Regions from separate parts of the Peribacillus sp. FSL P2-0133 genome, predicted to be linked through region 2. Evidence: riboswitches for the same ligand, from Rfam matches in the RefSeq annotation. Region 2 holds a riboswitch; each other region holds the start of a gene.
The links. Region 2 has a riboswitch for cyclic di-AMP ahead of MKY17_RS01390 (cation:dicarboxylase symporter family transporter). Riboswitches for the same ligand answer to the same signal wherever they lie in the genome.
Positions count from the first base shown of each region.

Region 1: linked by a shared signal. The riboswitch ahead of MKY17_RS04620 (APC family permease) and the one ahead of MKY17_RS01390 (cation:dicarboxylase symporter family transporter) in region 2 are both predicted to bind cyclic di-AMP.
Region 3: linked by a shared signal. The riboswitch ahead of MKY17_RS24245 (TrkH family potassium uptake protein) and the one ahead of MKY17_RS01390 (cation:dicarboxylase symporter family transporter) in region 2 are both predicted to bind cyclic di-AMP.

Region 1 covers NZ_CP150254.1:966,435-974,049, reverse strand. Annotated here, with positions in the region: gene MKY17_RS04640 (bile acid:sodium symporter family protein) at 1-534, shown strand, start outside; gene MKY17_RS04635 (NAD(P)H-dependent oxidoreductase) at 653-1,198, shown strand; gene MKY17_RS04630 (SDR family oxidoreductase) at 1,278-2,063, opposite strand; gene MKY17_RS04625 (RhaT/GlcU family sugar-proton symporter) at 2,079-2,933, opposite strand; gene MKY17_RS04620 (APC family permease) at 3,437-5,263, opposite strand; cyclic di-AMP (ydaO/yuaA leader) riboswitch at 5,402-5,546, opposite strand; gene MKY17_RS04615 (GtrA family protein) at 5,904-6,359, opposite strand; gene MKY17_RS04610 (glycosyltransferase family 2 protein) at 6,319-7,341, opposite strand; gene MKY17_RS04605 (DUF6044 family protein) at 7,357-7,615, opposite strand, start outside.
Region 2 covers NZ_CP150254.1:259,457-267,071, forward strand. Annotated here, with positions in the region: gene MKY17_RS01370 (efflux RND transporter permease subunit) at 1-1,651, opposite strand, end outside; gene MKY17_RS01375 (TetR/AcrR family transcriptional regulator) at 1,841-2,719, shown strand; gene MKY17_RS01380 (hypothetical protein) at 2,978-3,640, shown strand; gene MKY17_RS01385 (efflux RND transporter periplasmic adaptor subunit) at 3,655-4,917, shown strand; cyclic di-AMP (ydaO/yuaA leader) riboswitch at 5,116-5,262, shown strand; gene MKY17_RS01390 (cation:dicarboxylase symporter family transporter) at 5,435-6,694, shown strand; partial or broken gene MKY17_RS01395 (hypothetical protein) at 7,010-7,145, opposite strand; gene MKY17_RS01400 (hypothetical protein) at 7,135-7,335, opposite strand; gene MKY17_RS01405 (hypothetical protein) at 7,525-7,615, shown strand, end outside.
Region 3 covers NZ_CP150254.1:5,037,960-5,045,574, forward strand. Annotated here, with positions in the region: gene MKY17_RS24225 (ABC transporter permease) at 1-1, opposite strand, end outside; gene MKY17_RS24230 (ABC transporter ATP-binding protein) at 1-723, opposite strand, end outside; gene MKY17_RS24235 (TetR/AcrR family transcriptional regulator C-terminal domain-containing protein) at 842-1,441, shown strand; gene MKY17_RS24240 (hypothetical protein) at 1,676-1,867, opposite strand; cyclic di-AMP (ydaO/yuaA leader) riboswitch at 2,199-2,341, shown strand; gene MKY17_RS24245 (TrkH family potassium uptake protein) at 2,517-3,848, shown strand; gene MKY17_RS24250 (TrkA family potassium uptake protein) at 3,872-4,528, shown strand; gene MKY17_RS24255 (STAS domain-containing protein) at 4,671-5,504, opposite strand; gene MKY17_RS24260 (class I SAM-dependent methyltransferase) at 5,921-6,625, opposite strand; gene MKY17_RS24265 (hypothetical protein) at 6,805-6,939, opposite strand; gene MKY17_RS24270 (class I SAM-dependent methyltransferase) at 6,959-7,579, opposite strand.

The sequences.
Region 1 (7,615 bases), 710 kb from region 2:
ATCGTTCCTTACAGTGTTTCCCTTTTTGGAGGCGGTTCGATCGAAATGGATTTGGGGTCGATTGTGAAAGGATTAATCGGAATGGTCGTTCTTCCCTCCATGCTTGCCTTGTTCTTGAATCAGGCTACAAAAGGGAAAATACAATCTACACTTTCCCCCCGCTTAGCTCCATTTTCCAAGATAAGCGTTGGAATCGTAGTCATATTGAACAGTTCAAAAATCGCTCCTTACTTAACCCATTTCGATAAGAAATTAATGATCATGGCCTTCCTGGTTTTGTTCATAGCTGCTTCAGGGTATGCCCTTTCTTGGATGGTCGGTGCATATTTAAGATGGGAAAAGGAGGATATCATCACCTTGACATTTACAGGCGGTATGCGGAACATCAGTGCTGGAGCCGTTCTTGCAACAACCTATTTCCCTGCTGCCGTCGCTGTTCCCGTTGTACTTGGCATGCTGTTTCAACAAATGCTTGCCTCCTTTTTTGGCTATGTCATGGAAAAGCATTTTCACCGTGGTATGAATGAAGGGTGATCCGCAGAATGATTATTTCTCAAGCATCCTTTTTCCCTTTCATTTATATTCCAATTATAATAGGTAAGTGGAACATATTTACATGATTATCCATTACAAATCCTTGGAGGTATTGAAGATGAAAGTTGTTGCAATAGTGGGAAGTATTCGTAAAGAGTCCTACAACCTTAAGCTAGCAAAATATATTCAAACTAGATATCAAGATCGGTTTGATCTCGAAATCTTGAACATTCGGGATTTACCTTTTTATGATCAAGATATTGAAAATGACCCTCCATTAGTTGTAAAAGAATTTAAAAGCAAAGTGGCCGAAGCAGATGCAGTCTTGTGGGTAACACCTGAATACAATGGTACGATTCCAGGCGTATTGGGCAATGCAATCGATTGGTTATCACGTGTCGATAAAGTCTTGATCGGCAAACCTTCATGGATCATGGGTGCGTCAATGGGGCAATTAGGAACGGTTAAAGCTCAATTGCATTTGCGTGAGATCCTATTCGCATTAGGCATCTCCTCCCCGCTCCTTCCCGGAAATGAAGTATATGTTGGTGCAGTGCATGACAAAATCGATAACGAAGGCAGGCTTACACATGAGTCGACTGTCCAGTTTATCGATGCGGTCGTCGATAACTTCATTAGCTGGTATAATCATCACACTCGTTAATGCTTTTTTAACAAGAATCCCAGCAGGAATGATCCTGCTGGGATTCTTGTTGCATCATAAAAGAGGAATTTAACTAAATTCATCCTCTTCCCGCTTGGAATGCGGGGTATTTTGTCATTCCTCCGTCAGCGAATAGAGTGATGCCCGTTACATAACTGGATTCTGAAGATGCCAGCCATGCAGCAACTGCAGCAATTTCTTCAGGCTTTCCGATATACCCCATCGGAATCATGCTTTCAAGATCTTTTTTCTTTTCGGGATCTTCAAGCTTGTCGGCATTTATTGGCGTGGCGATGGCTCCAGGACCAATGCTGTTCACACGGATCCCTTTTGGTGCATATTCAAGAGCCAGGGTTTCCGTAAGCAGCTTCACCCCGCCCTTGCTTGCCGCATAGTGAACGAATAAAGGCCAGGGAATCATCTCATGTACACTGGACATGTTTATAACATTCCCTTTAATATCGTTCTCGATAAAATACTTGATAGCTTCACGGCAGCCTAGGAAATTTCCTGTTAGATTGGTATTGATTACCCTATTCCAGTCGCTTAACGGCATCTCGTGAGATGGAACCGGATTTTCAATTCCTGCATTATTGATGAATATATCAAGTTTCCCGAAATTCTTTATCGCTGATTGAACAAGGTTAATGACATCTTCTTCAATGGTGACATCGCCTTTTACTGCAATGGCTTCCCCACCATTTGTTTTGATTTCTTCCATTACACTATCTGCTTCCTCTAATTTAGTACGATAATTAACCACGACCTTTGCCTTTTCCTTAGCAAAGCGAATGGCCATCGCTTCTCCTAAACCAGTGGATGAACCCGTTATAACAACGACCTTACCTTCTAAATCTGTATACATTTAATCACCCTCCAATTAACTTTTTGCCAACCCGAGCATAATCCCAGCTATGATGATCAAGATTATTCCAATTACAATTCCAATTAGTTGGCGCTTCGTTTTCTTTTCACGTAAAATGATGATCCCGCCAATAGTTGAGATGACTATGCCCATTTGCGAAAGGGAAAAACTAGTAGCCACTCCCACACGGGGCTGGGATATGAATAAAAACATGTTCCCTGCAGCCCATATCAATCCCGGAATGATATTGCGAATCGTATATTTGTTAAACGGTTTATGTTTAAAAGTCAATAACAGACCGCCTATCACCATACCTATCGCTTGAGGGAACAACGCTGACCACCCGTCAACGTCAAAAAGACGGGCTACGACCACATAAACCAAATAACCGAATGTCGAGATGAGGAGAATAACAATTCCTTTCTTCAAGTTTCCCGACTTGCCCTCTTTCGATTCTTTATCTTCCAAGGAGGTCAAGACGATTCCTATAATAATGAAGACTAAAGCCAAAACGCCTAAAATAATCGCTTTCATTGTAGACCATTCATTAAAAACTATGACCCCGAATAAGGTGGTTGAAATGAGCTGCAATCCTGTTGATATTGGCATGGTTTTGGAAACTCCCATTAAATCAATGCTCTTAAGCTGATTAGCTTGTCCAACAGCCCAAAACAATCCAGATACGACTCCGACTCCAAACACCAGGAGTGACAATTTAATATCTGCGAAAATATAAACACCAATTGAAAAAATCAAGGCGCCAATCGTTGTACCTAGTGTTTGACTATAGGGTCCACCCCCGAGTTTCACATTAAATAAAACGATGCTTCCCCAGAATAATGCCGGCAAGAGAGCTAATAATATATCCATTTACAACCCCCATATATGTAAGTTCAAACTAAGCAGTAAATTTCATTTTGTCTTCTTAATATGTTCGCATTATTTGAATTGACCCTTGGTAATTTTATGAAGTGTTTCCCCTAAAGTAGTGTTCAACACAAAAAGGGCTGCAGACGCAGCCCTTTTTAATGATACTGATTGATGCTAGCCACCATGTTGATGATGTTGCATGTCCATTTCCGAATCATCAGCGACTTTGAAATAATCACTTTCCTAAACAGCCGTCGTACGGATAATGATGATGGAGAAAGTTTTATATTAACATTAATTAAAGCTTTAAAAGAGGAAGTATCCCCACATCTTACTGCAAATCCTTTTTATTGTACGGGCCTCATAGTTACTGTGAATTTATGAGTTGGTAATGAATGTTCATACTCAAATATCGGCAGCGTAAGTTACTGCTGTCTTTTTTAAAAAGATTATAAAAAAAGCAAACCTTATGTAGGTTTGCTTCTTTTCTTAGATAATGAAACTTACTTCTTCAAATGATATGGCACAGTCGTAACAACCACATTTCTTCTATAAAGTAAGTAGGCGCGAATCAGTAAACTTGATTGGTTATGAAGTATATTGTGCCAGCCCTTCTTTGGAATGAATTGGGGGATAATCACCGTAACTTTATAATTGGCTTCACTAGCCTTATGTTCAACCGTATCCACAAATTTAGTTAGTGGCTGAATGATACTTCTGTAATAAGAATTCAGTGTAACGAGTCTTACATCTGGTTGCCATTTTTTCCATTTTTCCACGAATTTCTTTTCATCTTCTCTTTCAAAAGCAACATATACGGCAATAACCTGATTTGCTGATAGAGATTTTGCATAATTTAAAGAGTTCTCAACCACGTGAGTTATACCCGCCACGGGTACAATGATGATATTTCCTTCAATTGGTAAGATCGGCTCACATGTTGTAATCCTTAGTTGGTCACCAACTGCTTCATAATGCTTTCTAATTCGATGAAAAATTAAAATGATGATAGGTAAAAAAATCAAAACAGGCCAAACCTGAGTAAATTTGGTTAAAAAGAATATCATCGTGACGATAAAGCTAATCATGGCACCAATTGAATTAATGGTTAATTTCATCATCCAGCCTTTTGGCTTTTCGCGAATCCATTTAACAATCATCCCGGTCTGGGACAACGTAAATGGAATGAATACCCCTACCGCATAAAGCGGAATGAGATTTTCTGTATGTCCTTCAAATGCGACTATTAAGATGATCGATGCAAGTCCCAGTATGATAATTCCATTAGAATACCCCAATCGGTCCCCTCTTATCGTAAACGCCCGTGGAATGAATTTATCCTTCGCAAGATTTACCGCAAGCAGAGGGAAAGCCGAATAGCCAGTATTGGCTGCCAGTATCAAGATCAATGCAGTCGTACCTTGAATGAAGAAATACATGAAATTCCGTCCAAAGATCTCTTCAGCAATCTGGGAGACGACCGTTACCTCCGCGCTTGGAACAATGCTTAAATAATAGGCCAAGTATACGATTCCCGAAAATAATACTGCTAGTAAGGAACCCATGGCTATTAAAGTTTTCGCAGCATTATTCGGGGCTGGATCTTTAAAGTTCGGGATTGCATTGGAAATCGCTTCGACTCCTGTCAATGCGGAGCTTCCTGATGCGAATGCTCTTAGCAGTATAAATAAACTGATGCCCGCTACCGGAGTCCCGATGGACGTGTGCAATTCCGGTGAAACCCCACCCGTCAAAATCTTGTAAATCCCGACACCAATCAAGATGAACAATGCTAAAACGAATAGGTACACCGGATAGGCCAAAACAGAGGCCGACTCCGTAACCCCCCGAAGGTTCAGGATTGTAAGCAGAATGACGAAAATGATGGCTATGATGACATTATATGAATGCAGGCCAGGAAAAGCGGACGTGATGGCATCCGTACCTGCAGAAACACTTACAGCGACAGTTAATATATAATCCACCAATAAGGATCCTCCAGCTATCAACCCTGGATTGACACCTAAATTGTTTTTTGAAACCACATAGGCCCCCCCGCCATGTGGATAAGCGAAAATTATTTGTCTATAGGACAAAATCAAAGCAGTTAACAGGATCAATACCCCAATCGCGATAGGGATGGAATACCAGAATGCCGCAGCACCGACCGTGATAAGGACGATTAATATTTGCTCCGGTCCATAAGCAACCGAAGACAAAGCATCAGAAGATAAAATCGCCAAAGCCTTTGTTTTGTTAAGCTTTTGTTCACCAAGTGCATTTGATTTTAAAGGTCTCCCAATCAAGAACCTCTTTATAGAAGATAACATCAAGAATTCACCACCATATTTAATTTATAATTTTATGTTACCCAGCTGTAGCAAAAAACAAGACGAAATAGAAAAATGCCTACAAGTCATAGCTAAATAGACCTGTAGACATTAATTTTTTTGTCTAACAAGCTCCACCTTCCTTCTCATATAACGCTTACGAGGTTAGCTGTCGGATTCGGACCTAAGAGTAGCCCTACCTTGAAAGGATTCACCCCTTGGATTGTAGTAACAATCCCAATAACGGGTCCCCCGCACCATAAGGTTTAAGCGATTTAGAAATATGAAACTGTTGATTATCATACTCCCGTGAAATGAAAAAGTAAATGAAAATTTTGCACATTAATAGAATAATCTTTGTAGGTGTAGTTTTGTTCTTGACGTATATAACATAAGTCATGCAAACACATGGTTCGAAGGGAGGAAAGAAGGTAAGTAAACGTCTAAAAAGAAAAAAATCAAGGAGTCAATGAACAAAAGATGGTCAGAAAAAGGAAAAAATGATCGCCACATGGAGATCGTGAAGGACGAATAGTAACAATCTGCCCCCAGCTTGAATCATTAAACTTGCATTGATTTTCGCTTTTCGATTCCCCTTTATTCGTACAACCGGGGGCATTATCCCACTGATCCACCCTAATTAGTTCCTTCCTTCTTGAATTGGTCTCAAATTGCTTTTTTTAAAGACAAAATATTTCTGGCCAATATAGTTAAGAACTGTGTAAAAAATTGCTCCTATCAGCACAGCCACATTTTGTTGTATGGGTAAATGAACGGATCCTTCCATTGATTCTGCAATAGCTTGGCCTAAAGAATATGCGGCGGAATAACAAATCAGGATGACGCAAAAGAAACGTGCAACTCCTCTCCGCCATTCTATATCGCTTTTAAAAGTAAAAGTTCTGTTCAAAAGAAAACTCGTTACAGCTCCCGTACCATTACCGATAAAGGTGGAGACCCAGTAAGAGAATTCAAGAACATTCATGAGAAAAAGCATGATGGAAAGTCCAAGCGCTGTATTGACTATCCCAACCAATAAAAAGCGGATAAAGGAGTTAGTGTGTTTTAGATAGTTTTTCAATACTGTTCCGTTCATTGTCTAGTTGCTCCCGTTTTTTTAAATCGAGCGGATTAAATAGATCCAGATCAACTATATATTTAGGCCGGCGTTTGGATTCATTATAGATTTTACCGATATATTCCCCAATCAAGCCGACAGCAATCAACTGTAGTCCACCGATCAACCATATGGAGGTGATTAATGAGGTCCATCCAGTTTCGGTCTGCCCATAAAACTTTAACCATAAAAAGTAAGACCCAAAGAGTAAGCTAATGAAAAAGGAAAGACATCCTAGCCATAATACAAGCCGAATCGGTGTAACTGAAAAAGAAGTAATGCCATCAAGCGCAAAAGCAACCATCTTCTTAAATGGATATTTCGTTTCCCCAGCCAATCTTTCTTTTCGGTCATAATAAACAGAGTCCGTCTTAAACCCAATGAGCGGTACGATCCCCCGTAAAAAAAGATTCGTTTCATCAAATCGTTCCAACTCCGCGATCGCCCTCTTACTCATTAGCCGGAAATCGGCATGATTATAGACAAGGTTAACCCCCATCTTGTTCATCATTTTATAAAAACCAGTTGCAGATGTTCGTTTAAAAAATGAATCAAGATCCCTTTTCTGGCGGACACCGTATACAATTTCACACCCTTCATTGAATTTTCGAATGAATTCAGGGATGACTTGAATATCATCCTGTAAATCTGCATCAATGGAAATCACACAATCCGAGGCTTCTTTGGCTGTAAACAATCCTGCCAGAAGTGCATTTTGATGTCCTGCATTCCGGGAAAGCTTTAGCCCACGAACAAGTTCATTATTAATCGTTTCCTTATAAATGATCTTCCATGTTTGATCTTTACTTCCATCATCAACCAGTAGAATTTTACTTTGACCAGAAACAACGTTTTCTTCGACTAACCCCCTCACCAATCCACAAAGTTGGGTAATGGTATCCTGCAATACGCTTTCTTCGTTATAACAAGGTACAACAATCGTTAGTATCGGTGAATTCACTCTATTCCCCCCTTTTCACATGACTCTGTATAAATAAATTTTCCACACGCTTCCTTTTTTCGTGAAACTCCTATCTAGTACCAATCCGTTTTCCTTCGCGTTCTTGATTGGTAGGGCAGAAAATATATACTTGCCACCTAATCCTTTAAACGCATCCATATTAAGGTCTAAATTTTCCAGCTCTTTCTTCGAGCTTTTCTTGAACATATAATGCTTCCCAAGCTCATCGGTAAATAGGTAACAACGTCCTCCCCATTCATCAAAGTAGATTCTG
Region 2 (7,615 bases):
ATTTATGGTTTAACGACCAATCCAATGCTCTTCGGTAGAATGAAGATAGTTTGCTTGGTTTTTCTTCATGTGATTTTAATTCTTTTTTAGATAGTCCCTTTTTAAATAAAGAGTCTGCCATTGCCGGAACAAGTGTGATGGCAATTATTAATGAAGCGACTAATGCAAACACCATTGTTAAGGCGAATGGCATGAATAGTTCCCCAACAGGTCCTGTAACGCTTGCTAAAGGCAGGTATACGGCTACAGTAACGATTGTCGATGAAAGGATAGGGATGAACATTTCCTTAGTGGCCGACCGTATTAATTCGCCGCCTTTTAATTGTTCGCCTTTTAAAGCCATTCTTCTATAAATATTTTCAATGACGACAATGGAGTCATCGACGACTCGGCCAATGGCAACGGTCATGGCCCCCAGTGTCATGACATTCAATGAAATATCCATTTGTTTAAGCACCAAAAGGGCTGCTAACAGGGATAATGGAATCGAAATGACGGAAATGAGAGTCGTTTTAAAGTTCCTAAGGAACAGCATGATAACAATGACGGCAAACAGACAGCCGAAGAGTGCCTTGCTGATCATAGTTTCAACAGAATCTTTAATCGGTTGGGCTTGATCAAGCGTAGTGTGTACACTTACGCCTTTAAATTCTTCTTTGAAGTTCGAAACTTCTTCTTTTACGTCGTCTACGATTGCAACTGTATCGGCATCAGGCGATCTTGTAACCTGAATCCCAATCGATTCGCTACCGTTTGTTCTTGAAATCGATTCAGCCTTACCGGTGATTTTAACATCGGCAATGTCTGATAATTTGACGTTTTGCAGTTGGGCAGGACCAGTTGCCATTTCAGGAGATAATTGATTGGTTTCCGGTCCGGTTTGTGCTGGCGTACCTGTTTGAGAGCCGCCGGTTAAAGGTATCTTTATATTTTTCAGGTCTTTTAATGTGGAGATGTTTCCATCCACAACGATCGTTTTTTCTTTATCATCAAAGTTATATATCCCAAGAGGCATGTTGACATTTGCGGCCTGGATAACCTTCTTTACGGTATCTTCATCGAGCCCGTATTGAGCCATTTTTTCCTCGTCGAATACTAGGCTGCCTTCATTTACTTGTTGTCCGGAAATTGATACGGATGTCACGCCGTCAATTCCTTCAAGTTTAGGCACTAACACCTCTTCAACGTTTTTTGTAAGAGCTGGTAAATCAGAACCCTTATCTGTTACACTGAGTGCGACGACAGGAAAAGCGTTTAATTCTAATTTTGATACGCTTGGGTCATCCACTCCCTCAGGAAGTTCTAATTTCTCTAAAGCTTCTTTCACTTGTTTTACAGCGTCGTCCATATCCGTATCATAATCATATTGTAATTGGACGGAAGAGGCATTAGCCATGGAAGATGAACTGACTAATTCGACTCCTGGCAAATTTGTTACTTTCTGCTCAATCTGGTCTGTGAGCTTATCTGCTACTTCTTCAGGTGCAGCTCCAGGATATACAGTGGAGATGCTTATTAAAGGAGTCGAGATGCTAGGAATGGTTTCTTGTTTCATGTTTAAACCGGAGTATAAACCAGCTGCAACAATGATGATCGTAAGCAACCAGATTGCCAATTTATTCTTTAATGAAAATTTAATTATTGAATTCAAGCTTGCACCCTCCATACATAAAATTGTGACTACTCGGTCACAAATTTAAATATATAGTATATGGATTATGATTGCAACAGATAATATTCAGTAGTGTTAACGTTGTTATTTCAAGGGTTTTGGGATACAATTTGGAAGAAGTGACCCATTGGTCACCAACGGATAATTTTAAGAGATAGGATGAATTTGATGAAAGAAAAAAATAAGATGATCATAGATAAGTCTGTAGAGCTTTTCGCGGAGAAAGGCTATCATGCCACTTCCGTTCAGGAAATAGCTGAAAAATGTGGGATAGCAAAGGGGTCTTTTTATAATCATTTTAAATCGAAGGAAGAATTACTGGTCTCCATTTTTAAATTTTATTATGAAGCGTTGACGGATTCATTGCTTGATCTTGAACTGGATGCTTCATTGTCCAGTAAAGACAAATTCATGAGGCAGATCACCGTTCACATTGAGCATATGACGGGAAACACCAACTTGATTCAAATGATGATGCAGGAACAAATGGTTCATATCAGCAAAGAACTAGATAGATTTTTACATTATATCCATGAAGAGGGCTTGATTTGGTTCAAGCGTAAAATCATTGAGTTATACCCGGGACTTTCTGCTGATCTTTTGCCGGATTGCACCATAATTTTGGATTCCCTTTTCAAAGGATATATCGGAATATTGATCAGGAAACAAAATGCTTTCGATGTGGAATTGTTACCTAGCTTCATATTGAACCGGATGGATTCAATCATCGCAAGCCTGCAGAACATGGAAGATCCATTATTGAAACAATTTCCCTTACCAGGATGCTCGATGCGGGATATGAGCCCAAAAGAGGAAATCCATTCGATCATCGTCAGGATGCTGGAAGTGGAAACACGTAAGGAAGAGGGAATGGAACCAAATAAGAATACGGAAGCTTTAAAGGCGATCCAGGAAGAGTTTTCAAAAGTTAGGCCAAGCCCCATCATCTTGGAAAGCCTTTTGTTGTTTTTGGAAAAAAATGAAAAAAGAAGTCCGTTGAGTTCAAAGCTTATCTTAATGATGAAGGATTATTTGTTGAATATATGAAGGCATTACTGAAAGGGGCGTATAGCCTCTTTTTTCATTTGTTAATGAGTTTTAAAAGCGGGGGTTTAGGAAAAGTACTAGTGATGGGAAGAAGACATTCTTTCAATTGTCAGCATTAACAACAAATTAGTGTGGGGATTAAATTTGAAGGGAAGGGCTTATGTGTTTTTTTTGTATATTCATCCCTTATTTCTGCAATTGTTTCCAAAATAAGATAAAATATATGATGAAATATCATTTTTTGCAGGAGGACCACATATGGTGTACCAGGTCAGATTGTTAAAGGGCATTTTAGAGCCTTATCGGAGTCGTTATCAGCTGCAAAATGCAGAGGCAGTCACAAAGCTTGGATTGAAATTACTATTTTTATATTTTCTTAGTCTTATAGTATTCGCCATTGGGGGTTATTTTGGCATTGGTTCAGAATCATTTTCCAAAGAAATCACGACGATGAGTGCCAATGAATTCGAAGCAGCAAAGTTGCTGATTTTGAGCGGCAATATAATAACAGGCATACTCGCCCCTTCCATATACATATTTTTAGCAGCTCTATTCTTTTGGATCGTTACTGATATCCCATATATAAAATTGGTCATCGTTCAAATGATTCTTTTTGGTTTGCAGTTAGTGGAAAAAATATTACTGATTCCTCTATTCGTTTTAATGGATATAGGCAGCGATGCCAATCCTTTTTCATTGGGGATCATCAGTCAGTATTTTCTCAGAAGTGATTATTTCATTCACTTTTTCAGCGAAATCACCATTTTTCAATTTCTTATTATTGCTCTGCAATATTTTTATTTAAAGGAATTTTCAGAACGAAATAATTATTTGGTCCTTTTAATGATTGTTCTATTCTATCTGGCCACATGGTTTGTTAAAGCCTTTTTAGCATACATCCAAGTAGGCGTATTTGTATAAGGCGGGTGAAAAGAATGAGCGGAAAATGGAAAATAGCAGCGGTCTCGATCGCGTCGATAGTGTTAATAACCGTTAACATATACCTTCTTGAAAAAAAAGAAAGCAAAGTGGAACGAACTGTTTTCGTTGAAAACTGGACAAAGGTAAAAAAAGATACAATTACGGATACTATTCAAACAAATGGGGTAATTAAACCTGTAGAAGAGTATGATATCTATTTCGATACCAAGAAAAATGATTTTAAGAAATTCCTTGTAAAAGAAGGCGATGCGATTACGGCTGGCACCTCGTTGTTTGAGTATACGACGACCGAACTTGATGCGCTAAAAGCGGATTTAGAAGCGGAGAAAACGGCAGCTGAGGGAGAAATTGCAGGGATTGAAGAATACATAGGCAAGTTGAGGTCTTATCAAGGGACTCTGACCAGTGATTCTGGAAAAGCGGCCATTGATGAATCGGTGGAAAAAAACTTGAGTATTGATTTAACAACAAGCTCGACGGATCTTATTAAAAGTAACATTGAGCAAGAAATGTACAAGCAGGAACTGGAAAAAAACAGTTTGAATGAAAAAGTGAAAATGCTTGACGCTAAATTAAGTTCAATTGAGGAGCAGTCCAATGCGATCGTGACGACGAGCGAGGGTGATGGTGTAGTTAAAAATATTAATAAAAACCTGAATAATCCCATCATATCCATTGTTTCTACAAATATGGCAATTGAAGGGTATTTCACCGAAGAGGAAATGAAAAAGGCTGATGTGGGCATGACTATAAAAGCAAGTTCCTCTGATTCAAAAAAGACATTGAAAGGAACGATAGGCCGTATCCATTCCTATCCAGCTGAAGAGCCGTCGTTAAAAAAAGATAACAGATTTCCATTTCAGGCTTTAATAGAACCGGAAGGCGAAGAAACGGAACCTTTATTGGTGGGATCCAAAGTGTATCTTACAGTAATAACCAATGAGAAAGCCGGTGTACCCTCCGTTCCCATAGAGGCGGTACATTACCAAAAACAGCCTTATATTTACAAATTGACTAAAAAAGGATATGTGGATAAACATTACATTACAAAAGGGCTTAAAGCAGAAGGAAAGCAAGAAATCATAAAGGGACCGTCGGTAGGTGACGTCATCCTGTTGAAGCCGGATGTGGCAGTGAAGAACCATTCTAATTTTATTACTCCGATTCAATTTGAAAAAGTGAAAGTTGCAACTTATAAAAAATTCACCTCTAGGGAAAAAGTAAGATATCTGTTACTTGGCATTTTGGAAAAATAACTGTTCCTTCAACAAGAGAGGTGATGTCAAATTATTTAGTAATTATATCAATATAACTTGTGTGATTGAAAAATGGGAAGAGTAATTATAGATAAAATAGCCATTAATACAGAATATTCAGACATATTTAAAGATTTTTTCTAGAACGGATGCGAATAAATATTTACAGATTATCATTTTTAGTATAATATTTTATTATAAGTTAACTCGCTTAATCTTATTCCAAGAACGGGGGACCCATTTTTGTGGATTTTATCCGCTAGGGGTGAATTCAGAAATGAAAGGGCTTTGTGTTTCCAATTCCTAACCCGACAGCTAACCTCGTCAGCGTCTTTAAGGGAACATGTGTGAATATTCACGCCAATAAGAAATCGACACATGAAGTGTCTTTTTTTTCGGCGTAAAGACAGAGTTTTTCAAAAAAAGAAAAATTACTTTCTTTTATTAGTATCTTGTTTCCCTTACCGAGACAAAAATGTTTTTGCATCAAAGACTTTATGGAAGGTGAGGAAAGTAAATGAAGAAATTCAAATTAAGTTTAGCTAGCCAAATTTTCATTGGTTTAATTTTAGGGATTATCGTTGGTGCCATTTTTTATGGTAGTGAGGCGGCCCAAAACTTTTTACAGCCATTCGGAGACATTTTCCTACGAATGATTAAAATGATTGTAGTACCAATCATTGTGTCAAGTCTTATCGTTGCAGTTGCAGGTGTAGGCGATTTAAAATCAGTAGGTAAACTTGGAGCTAAATCAATATCATACTTTGTTGTAGTAACTATGATAGCGATTGCTGTTGGTTTAATTTCAGCGAATATCATCCAGCCTGGTGTTGGTGTAAATATGGACAAGCTAGAACAAACTGATATTTCTACCTATGTTGATACAGCAGAAACTAAGCAACATGAATCGTTCGTAGATACAATCGTAAACATTGTGCCATCCAATCCAGTTAAAGCCATGGTAGAAGGCGATATGCTAGCGATCATTTTCTTCTCCGTGTTGTTTGGACTTAGTATTGCGGCCATCGGTGAAAAGGGTAAACCAGTATTCCGTTTCTTCCAAGGTGTAGCTGAAGGAATGTTCTACCTAACTAACATGGTCATGAAATTCGCTCCTATCGGTGTATTTGCACTAATCGGTGTGACGATCTCCAAGTTCGGTTTGGAATCTTTAATTCCGCTAGGAAAGTTAGCGCTTTCTGTATACGGAACAATGATTTTCTTTGTAATAGTCATTCTTGGTCTTATTGCGAAATTTGTCGGATTCAATATCTTTACTTTGATTAAACTTCTAAAAGAAGAATTGATTCTTGCTTTCTCTACTGCAAGTTCAGAAGCGGTTCTTCCGAAAATCATGGAAAAAATGGAGAAAGCGGGATGTCCGAAACATATTGCTACATTTGTTATTCCGACTGGATACTCCTTTAACCTTGATGGTTCTACATTATACCAAGCATTAGCAGCTATCTTCATCGCTCAAATGTACGGAATCGATTTAAGCGCGTATGAACAAATTACGCTAATGCTAGTGTTAATGATCACGTCCAAAGGGATTGCCGGTGTACCGGGTGTATCTTTCGTAGTTCTTTTAGCGACATTGGGAACTGTCGGTATTCCTATTGAAGGTCTAGCATTTATTGCCGGTATCGACCGTATTCTTGATATGGGACGTACAGTAGTAAACGTTATCGGTAATTCACTTGCAGCTATCGTCATCTCTAAATGGGAAGGTCAATTCAACCCTCCTTCCAAAAAAGAATTAGAGCAAGTTTCTTAATATAAAAAATCCAGAGTGAAATGTCACTCTGGATTTTTTTTTTTTGAATTAAAAATGCGCTTTCTCTTCCGATTGACGATCCAGAAGCTGCAATCGGAAGAGAAAGCGTTGACATCATCGTTTTCATGGAATAATTCACTATGGTAGAAGCTCTCGATGGATGTAAACCCTGTATCCTTCATTCGAGTCGAGTAGGGATATGGAGGTAACTGTTTCTTGAAGCGTCTTTCCGGATAATCAAAATATACCCAAGCTCATAAAGCCTTGCATTTTGTTTACCTCCACACCGAATCATTTCCTCTTGTTCCCAGAAGTTTAGATGATTTTCGTTTTTATCAAGGTCATGTGTTGCATCGCCAAGGATAAAGGGTATGTCCCCGTTATATTCATGGCTATTTTTTCGGCTTCACTAAGCATGTCAGGAGATAGATTGATTCCCGTTATATTATGGAATCCTTTTTTATATAGTGCGAAGGTAGTTCTTCCTGTACCGCATCCATATCAAGGATTGCATTATCCTGATATAAACATTTTTCGAATGCATATTTTTCTGATTGCCATAGACCTAATCTTTTAGTTGCATCAGGGGAAGCGTTCCTGTGAAAAGAATAAATGATAAAAGCTTTTTTAACTTTATCCATGATCAATTCCTCAAATTCGATATTTTTTACTGTAATAGGGATGTTTATTTGGGTTAATATGGATTTTGTGTTTCGCATTATTTACACGATGCTGATGATGATTAATATTGAGGGCTATATAACTTACGTGAAAACCCAAAAGTTTGATAAAATAACATTATTGATTGAAAGCTCGGAGGGGGTCAGGTTATGAAGAATGATAGCAATGATATCTTATATATGTATATGCAGGCTTCCGAAAGGTTTGTCCTTTTTAATGGACTCAATTTTCGTGAATTCG
Region 3 (7,615 bases), 1.0 Mb from region 2:
TTTTTGGCCACCTCCAATCCTTAAAAAAACATCATCAAGCGTTTCCGCGGCAAATTGTGTTTTTAAAGCTGCCGGGGTTCCTGCCGCGATGATTTCACCTTCACGCAGCATCGCCAGTTTATCGCATCTTTCCGCTTCATCCATTACATGCGTCGTAATGATGATCGTCTTATGATCTTCATTACTTAAACGCTCAAGTTCCTGCCAAATTGATTGTTTCAGCAAAGGGTCTATTCCTACTGTCGGTTCATCCAAAATGAGAATCGCCGGATTTTGGATGAGTGCAACCGCCAGTGACAGACGGCGTTTCATTCCCCCGGAATAATGCGCAACCCGAACATTCAAGTCATTCGTCAACTGTACGATTTCAGCTGCATATTGAATGCGTTCCCTTCGTTCCTTTTTCGAAAAACGGTATAGCTTCGCAAAAAATTCGAGATTTTCAGCTCCCGTCAGTTCTGTATATAAAGCATCGGACTGTGCCATATAGCCGACATCCATTAACAGTGCTTCATTTGGCACTTCATGATCCAGAACTGTGACTTTACCCGCATCGGGCTTAATCAATCCGACAATCATTTTAATCAAGGTCGTCTTTCCGCATCCGGATGGACCTAGCAAGCCAAAAATTCCGCTTTTTTCAATATTCAGGCTCAATGGCTGAATGACCTTTTTCTGATGAAAACCTTTGGCAATTCCTTCAATGGAAATCGCATTTTTCAATGTACACACATCCTCCCTCTTTAATTAACACGGTGTTGAGTGTATCATCATTCTAAGACAGCATTTGGTCTAATACAATCAACACATTTGGAAAAATGTTCAGTGAAGGAGACATTCCATGGCATCGATTCATGAGGATATGGTACAAAAGACGAAAATGCAGATACAATATCATTTCATTGCACTCGTTGAAGCAGAGGGGTTCTCACATGTATCAGTGAAGAAAATTGCAGAGCGCGCCAACATTAATCGGGGCACATTCTATTTGCATTACACAGATAAATATGAATTGATGGATCACTTACAGCAGGAATTGTTAAATGAACTTCAAACTCGCATTACTGCCATTTTGCCGAAAGAGGCTTTTATGGCTCTTCATCAACAACAGCTTTACCCGCCCTTCATAGCGATTTTTCAATTCATCAGTGAGCATGCCCACGCTTTGAGGGCCATTCTTGGTGATCAGGGCGATCCTTCTTTTGCAAAAAAAATAAAGCGCGTATTCGGTGAAGTACTATTAGAGCGTTTGATCAGCCATCATCCAGCAGCTAAAGATGAAGCATTCCGCATGTATATGCACGCCTTCATGACATCGGCGATTTTAGGGGTGATACAGGAGTGGCTGGAGAATTGTGAAGAGCAGACGGCGGAAGAAATGGCGAAAATCCATTTTCAAATCTTGAACTTCATCAGCCAATTGCGCACATTCATACAATGAACGATCAAAGGCATGTTCCATCAACATACCTTTAAATCTGATTACATCTTGGCTTCCGCTCCTATATTACCAACGGAATAATACCTGCTCTTAGAGATGCTCATAGCAAAAAAACTCATTTAAAATAAATGAGTTTAAAAGCAAAACAAGATATGGATTTTTCGCTCAGCGTTCCCGGATAGAGCACAGGGATTTCATAATTGAATACCTAATGATGTTAGGATTTTAGTTGATTTACCTTAGGGAAAACAATTTTAAAAACGGATTCTTTTTCTTATCCGTTATCCTTAACTCATCCATGATGATTTGATCCTCATGATCGGCTATCCATTTCCTTAGTGCATCTTTATCCTGGCATTGTGTTAAATATGTCTGGCCACCCTTGCCTGTAGCATTAATAACATATCTATTGAACGTCTTCTCCATAATTGCCCGCCTTTTTAATAAAATGTGTTGAATTTTTAAATACGAATGCAATGCTTTTTTTCTTTATCATTTACAAAAGAAACATAATATATATTACAAATTTTGATTGGCGAATAGTGTTTTCTGCTTGAAAGTATTGAATAAAGTACATCGGTGCTGGTTATCATAATCGGATTAATCGAACCTATCATAATGTGCTAACTAATATTTGTCAATACGTTTTTAAAATGTAAATGAAACGTAAATTTTCAGTCTTGTTAAAGAAATATTTTTTTACGATTTAGGGGTTTACAACTGCTAAATGTTGGGAGTAGAATACGTTTATCAATTTAATGCATTTCGGCCTAAACTCAAGGGAATTGAGTACGGAGGACCCAATCAATTGGGGTTAATTCTGCCTTGCAGAAGGGATGAGATCAGCTCTTTCGCCATCCTACCCGTCAGCTAACTTCGTCGGCTAAAGCGAAGGAGGTCATAAGACCGCCTATTTCGGGAGTTTATTTGCACGCTTTTTGTGGCAAAATAACTGTTCGTTGTTTTCGCTGGTCTTTTTATTATGCCTTTAAAAAAAGATTTCTGAAAGCAGATTGATGATTAAAATCACATACAGTTTCACACAATTTTTTTAGGTAGGGATGATCATTTGAGAATGAAAAAAAATTTATTGGATCCGCCCAAGATACTTGTACTAGGCTTTGCCATCCTGATACTTATTGGGGCCTATTTATTAACCCTGCCGATTTCCACAGAAAATGGAAATGGTCTTTCTTTTCTGGATGCTTTATTCACCTCGACTTCCGCTACATGTGTAACAGGACTGGTCGTAGTGGATACAGGAACGACCTTCACCACTTTTGGTGAGTTGGTCATCTTAACACTGATACAGATAGGCGGTTTAGGGTTCATGTCATTTGCGACATTTTTCTTTTTCCTTTTAGGCAAAAAGATTTCTTTAAAAGGCAGGTTACTCTTGCAGGAATCCTTAAATAATCTATCCATGGCAGGTGTAGTCAGGTTAGTGAAACGGCTTTTAATTTTCACGGCAATCATTGAGGGCATGGGTGCCCTTATTCTATCGATTCGCTTTTCTTTTGACATGCCAATCGGCAAAGCAATCTATTACGGGTTTTTTCATTCCATATCGAATTTCAATAATGCCGGCTTTGATTTAATGGGGGAATTCAAGAGTTTGACCCCTTATGTATCGGACCCCTTCGTGACCCTTACGGTCGTCTTCCTCATCACGTTTGGCGGGATAGGTTTTATCGTGATGAATGAAATATACGAATACCGTGATACCCATCGTTTATCCATACATACGAAGATTGTTCTGACGACTAGCTTGGCACTTACGATTGCCGGCGCAATTTTAATCTTTTTATTCGAGTTCGGCAATGCCAAGACATTGCAGCCTTTATCTTTCATGGGTAAAATGCTGTCATCATTATTTCAATCGGTATCACCAAGGACGGCAGGCTCCAATACGCTGAATATCCCTGATTTAACTCAGCCTACATTACTGCTCATCATTTTCTTGATGTTCGTCGGGGCTTCACCCGGATCGACTGGCGGCGGGATTAAAACGACTACATTGGCAACGCTTGTCGGAACGGTTTGGTCACAGATTAAAGGAAAGGGTGATGTGGTATTATTCCGGCACCGCATTGTGAGTGAAACGATCTTTAAAGCATTGTCCGTTACATTCATTGGCGTATTCATGGTTTCAATCATCTCCATTCTGCTGACCATCACTGAAAGCGGAAGTGACTTCTTGATGATTTTATTTGAAGCCACTTCCGCATTTGCCACCGTGGGACTTTCAATGGGTTTGACCCCTGAATTATCACCGGTTGGCCGGATGCTCATCATTTTCACGATGTTTGCAGGCCGTGTGGGTCCTTTGACTTTGGCCTTTGCCATCGCTATGAGGCGCAAACCAGATCCGTTCCGACGTCCAAAAGGGAAAATCATGATTGGTTAAACATAAATGAAGGAGTGTAAAAGATGGGAAAACGACAATATGCCGTGATCGGTCTAGGCAGATTCGGAACCAGTGTGGCCCATAGATTATATACGGCTGGCCAAGAGGTATTGGGTATTGATGTCAACGAGGAAAGAGTCGAGAATGCGGAACTGAGCGTTACCCATGCTATCATGGCGGATACGACTGAAGAAGAGACATTGAAATCAATCGGAATCCGTAATTTCGATTGTGTCATCGTAGCCATAGGAAATGACATGCAATCGAGCATTTTAACTACCTTGCTTTTAAAAGAGCTTGGGGTAGATAAGGTCATTGCCAAAGCACTTAATAAAAATCACGGTCAGGTGCTCACTAAAGTCGGGGCCGACTGGGTCATCTATCCTGAGAGGGATATGGGGGAGCGGGTCGCGAATCAACTCCTGTCCCCTAACATGCTGAACTATATAGAACTCTCTAAAGAATACAATATCGAGGAAATCATCCTCCCCATGAGCATGAAGGGAAAAAGCCTCAGGGAGCTTGATCTACGGGCAAAATATAATATCAGCGTCATTGCCATCGTGAGTAATGGAGAAATCATCATAGCCCCCTCACCGGATCAGGATATCCATGAAAATGATATACTTTTAGTGGTTGGCAATAAAGAAGATCTAGCCGTCTTTGCCAATATTGAATAATCCAACAGGTTCCGGCTCTTGCTTTATGGGCCCTGTACCTATTTTGAATGCAGCATCACTTATACATGCGAGAAGACCGCCATATGGAGGTCTTCTCGATGATATTTATAATGAGCATCCCTATGCCCTGGATATGTATGTATTATTTTATCGTACTGATTGCTTGGGCAAGAGTGGACTTTATCGTAACTTTATCAAAAGGCAGATGAAGCTTAACGGCAGTCATGGCTATTTCCGGCCGAAGTCCTGAAAGGGTTGTTTGAATACCGATCAAATGTAAGGATTCAATCAATTGTGACAGCTGGTGAGCGGATGCAGCATCAATTGCATGAACGCCCGATAGGTCAATGAAAAGCCTTGTGACATTTTTTTCAGCGCACTTTTGTAATGTGTTTTCAAGCAAGGACATGCCCCTAGTCGTGTCAATATCGCCTATCAGGGGAAGCAAAGCCGTGTTATCTTTAAGGGAAATGATGGGCGTGCTCAATTCATCGATCGTTGCCTGTTGGGCTTTCATGATTTTATTGGCATATCTATGATTCGCTTCCGTAAACCTCTCCATCACTTCACTGAACACCTTCACCACTATCCGATACCAGGAATTTATTTCTTCCTGCGTATATTTATCTCCATGCAATCCCACAAACCGGTCAATATAATCCAGGTATTGCTCTTGCGTTCGAAAGAACTCCCTCAATATAAAATAGATGGGTGTGTTTAAATGCTGCTCATCCTGACCGATATCTTCAATCCAATCACCAAGCCAATTAAAGAATTCCCTCTCTTCTGTAACAAAGACCTGAAAGAAACGTAAATGGAATTCATTATTTTGCCGCTTAAGTTTTTTAATCACTTTGAGATCGGTTGAGCTATAAACCCCCGCCTTATCGTTCTTATTCAATGTTGCGTACCAATCCTCAGTTAATTGTCCTGCCACACCCAATAAAAAGGAATATAGTTCTTTATTTCTGTGCATAAGTTTCTCCACCTATTTTTTTTTATAAAATAGCATTCCAATTGGTCTCAGTAATCAATAAATCCAATGCAGCTAATTACAGAAATCAGCATTGTCAGGCTATTGAAATATCATCAAAGTAAGCATCGTAGATAATTTCTTCCATACATGAAATGTCATGACCTGATACCCAATGGTCCCCTCTTTCCATATACCTTCCCAGCCGTTTTTGAAACCATACAAACACTATTTTTTTAAAAAAAATTGCAAGAACCTACATCTATTATTCTGGTAAATCTTCGTTCACCCAAAAAGCATTTTATTATTATAGTTTACCATTTTTATATTTCGTTAACAAATCCTCCCTTTTCTTTATAACAAAAAAGGACCTGCTCCCAGATCCTCCGTTCATCACCATTTCGCCTATCTTATGAGAATTACTTTTTCATAAATAAGGCCGTCCATAAGCCTTGCACCCCAAACGTTTCATCGGAATGTTCCATTTTCCTCATTTTACGTATTTCCAGCACGTCAAATTCCTTGAAGATCATTCTGATTTTTTCTTCAGTAAAACCTAATCCGCCTTTAAGGCTTCCCTGCCTATATACTTCCCAATCTGAAAGATCTGCACCACCCAATATGCCGCCTTCGACAAAACAAGTAATCGAATACAATCCCTTAGGCCTTAACGCCTTTTTCACCATCTCCAAATAATTGATCCTTCGATGTGGAGCAATATGGTGAAAACAACCTGAATCATACACGAAGTCATATTGCCCTTCATCAATATCCAAATCAAATATATTCCTTTGAATGAAGTTCACGTGCACTTTCTTTTCTGCCGCTCGTTCTTTTCCCCAGTCCAGTGCTTCCTTCGAAAGATCCACCGCATCAACGGAACAGCCCTTTTGAGCAAGGTAAATGGCATTTCTCCCAGGTCCGCATCCAAGCTCAAGAACCTTTCCTGGCCCAATTAACCCACCATTAAAATAAGTAACCAAATTCTCATCAGGGAAATTTTCGAAAAAGGGGACCCCCTTTTCACGGTCTTCATAAAAATCATTCCAGAATGCAGTTGGCTCACGCAATAACGAGTCCAGCATATTCAATAAATCTTCATAGGTTGTAATCGTCTCCGACAATACCATCACCTCTTCCCATTGTATCCCACCATTTAATTATACTGGCTTCAGCCTGTGCCTATGTAACAGCTGCATCAAAAATTCGTAACATATGGCGTTCAGACGCTTCCTATTCTTCCTCATTGTTACTTTGACCATCTCTTCTGAAATGTCGACACCTTAATTTTTGCCAAGAATGTTCACTTGAGCCAATCTGGATATGTGGAGCCATTTCCGATTCCGACTTCCAGAATAGTATCATTTCCATTGCTATTCAATTTGGATAGGGGTCCTTTCGGATTTTTCAATTGACTCCCGATCCACTTCTGAAACATGCCTCCTCCATCACCTTCCTCACATACGTTTACTGATGATTATCTTCCTATACATTCCACTCAGCATGACCGGTCGATCTTCTTCAATTTTCACACTCTTATCATGTCTACTGAACAAGTCTTCAAACCGCAAGCCAATATCCGTTCCTAAAAATCTTATGATGGGTCGCAGAAGCTTTTTGGGTAGTGAAAGCACTTCATCTTTAGAGATAAACTTATCGAATAGTATGATTTTTCCCTCGCCTTTTAAAACCCTGATCATTTCCTGAAGGCATTCATCGGCATCAGGTACGACGGAAAGAATCAAACTTCCCACTATATAGTCAAACGATTCATTATCGAATTCCATATGCTGTGCATCCATCTCGAGAAAATTGATCGTTGTATTATCAAATTTCCCCATCGCTTTTTTTAGCATATCGGCTGACAGGTCTATCGCCGTTATCTCAAGGTCAAGGTTCTTGACCAGCTCCAAATCGGCCCCCGTACCTACGCCCACAAACAGAACCTTTGCATGATCTTGAAAATGCATCTCTTCAAATATTCTTTTCCTGGCATCTAAAAAGAGATAAGAATTGAAGATTTTGTCATAAATCGGCGACCAAACCTTATAAATCACTTTATTCCACGAATTATTCAACATCCCCACCCCCTTGCTTACTTTTTCTATAAAGCA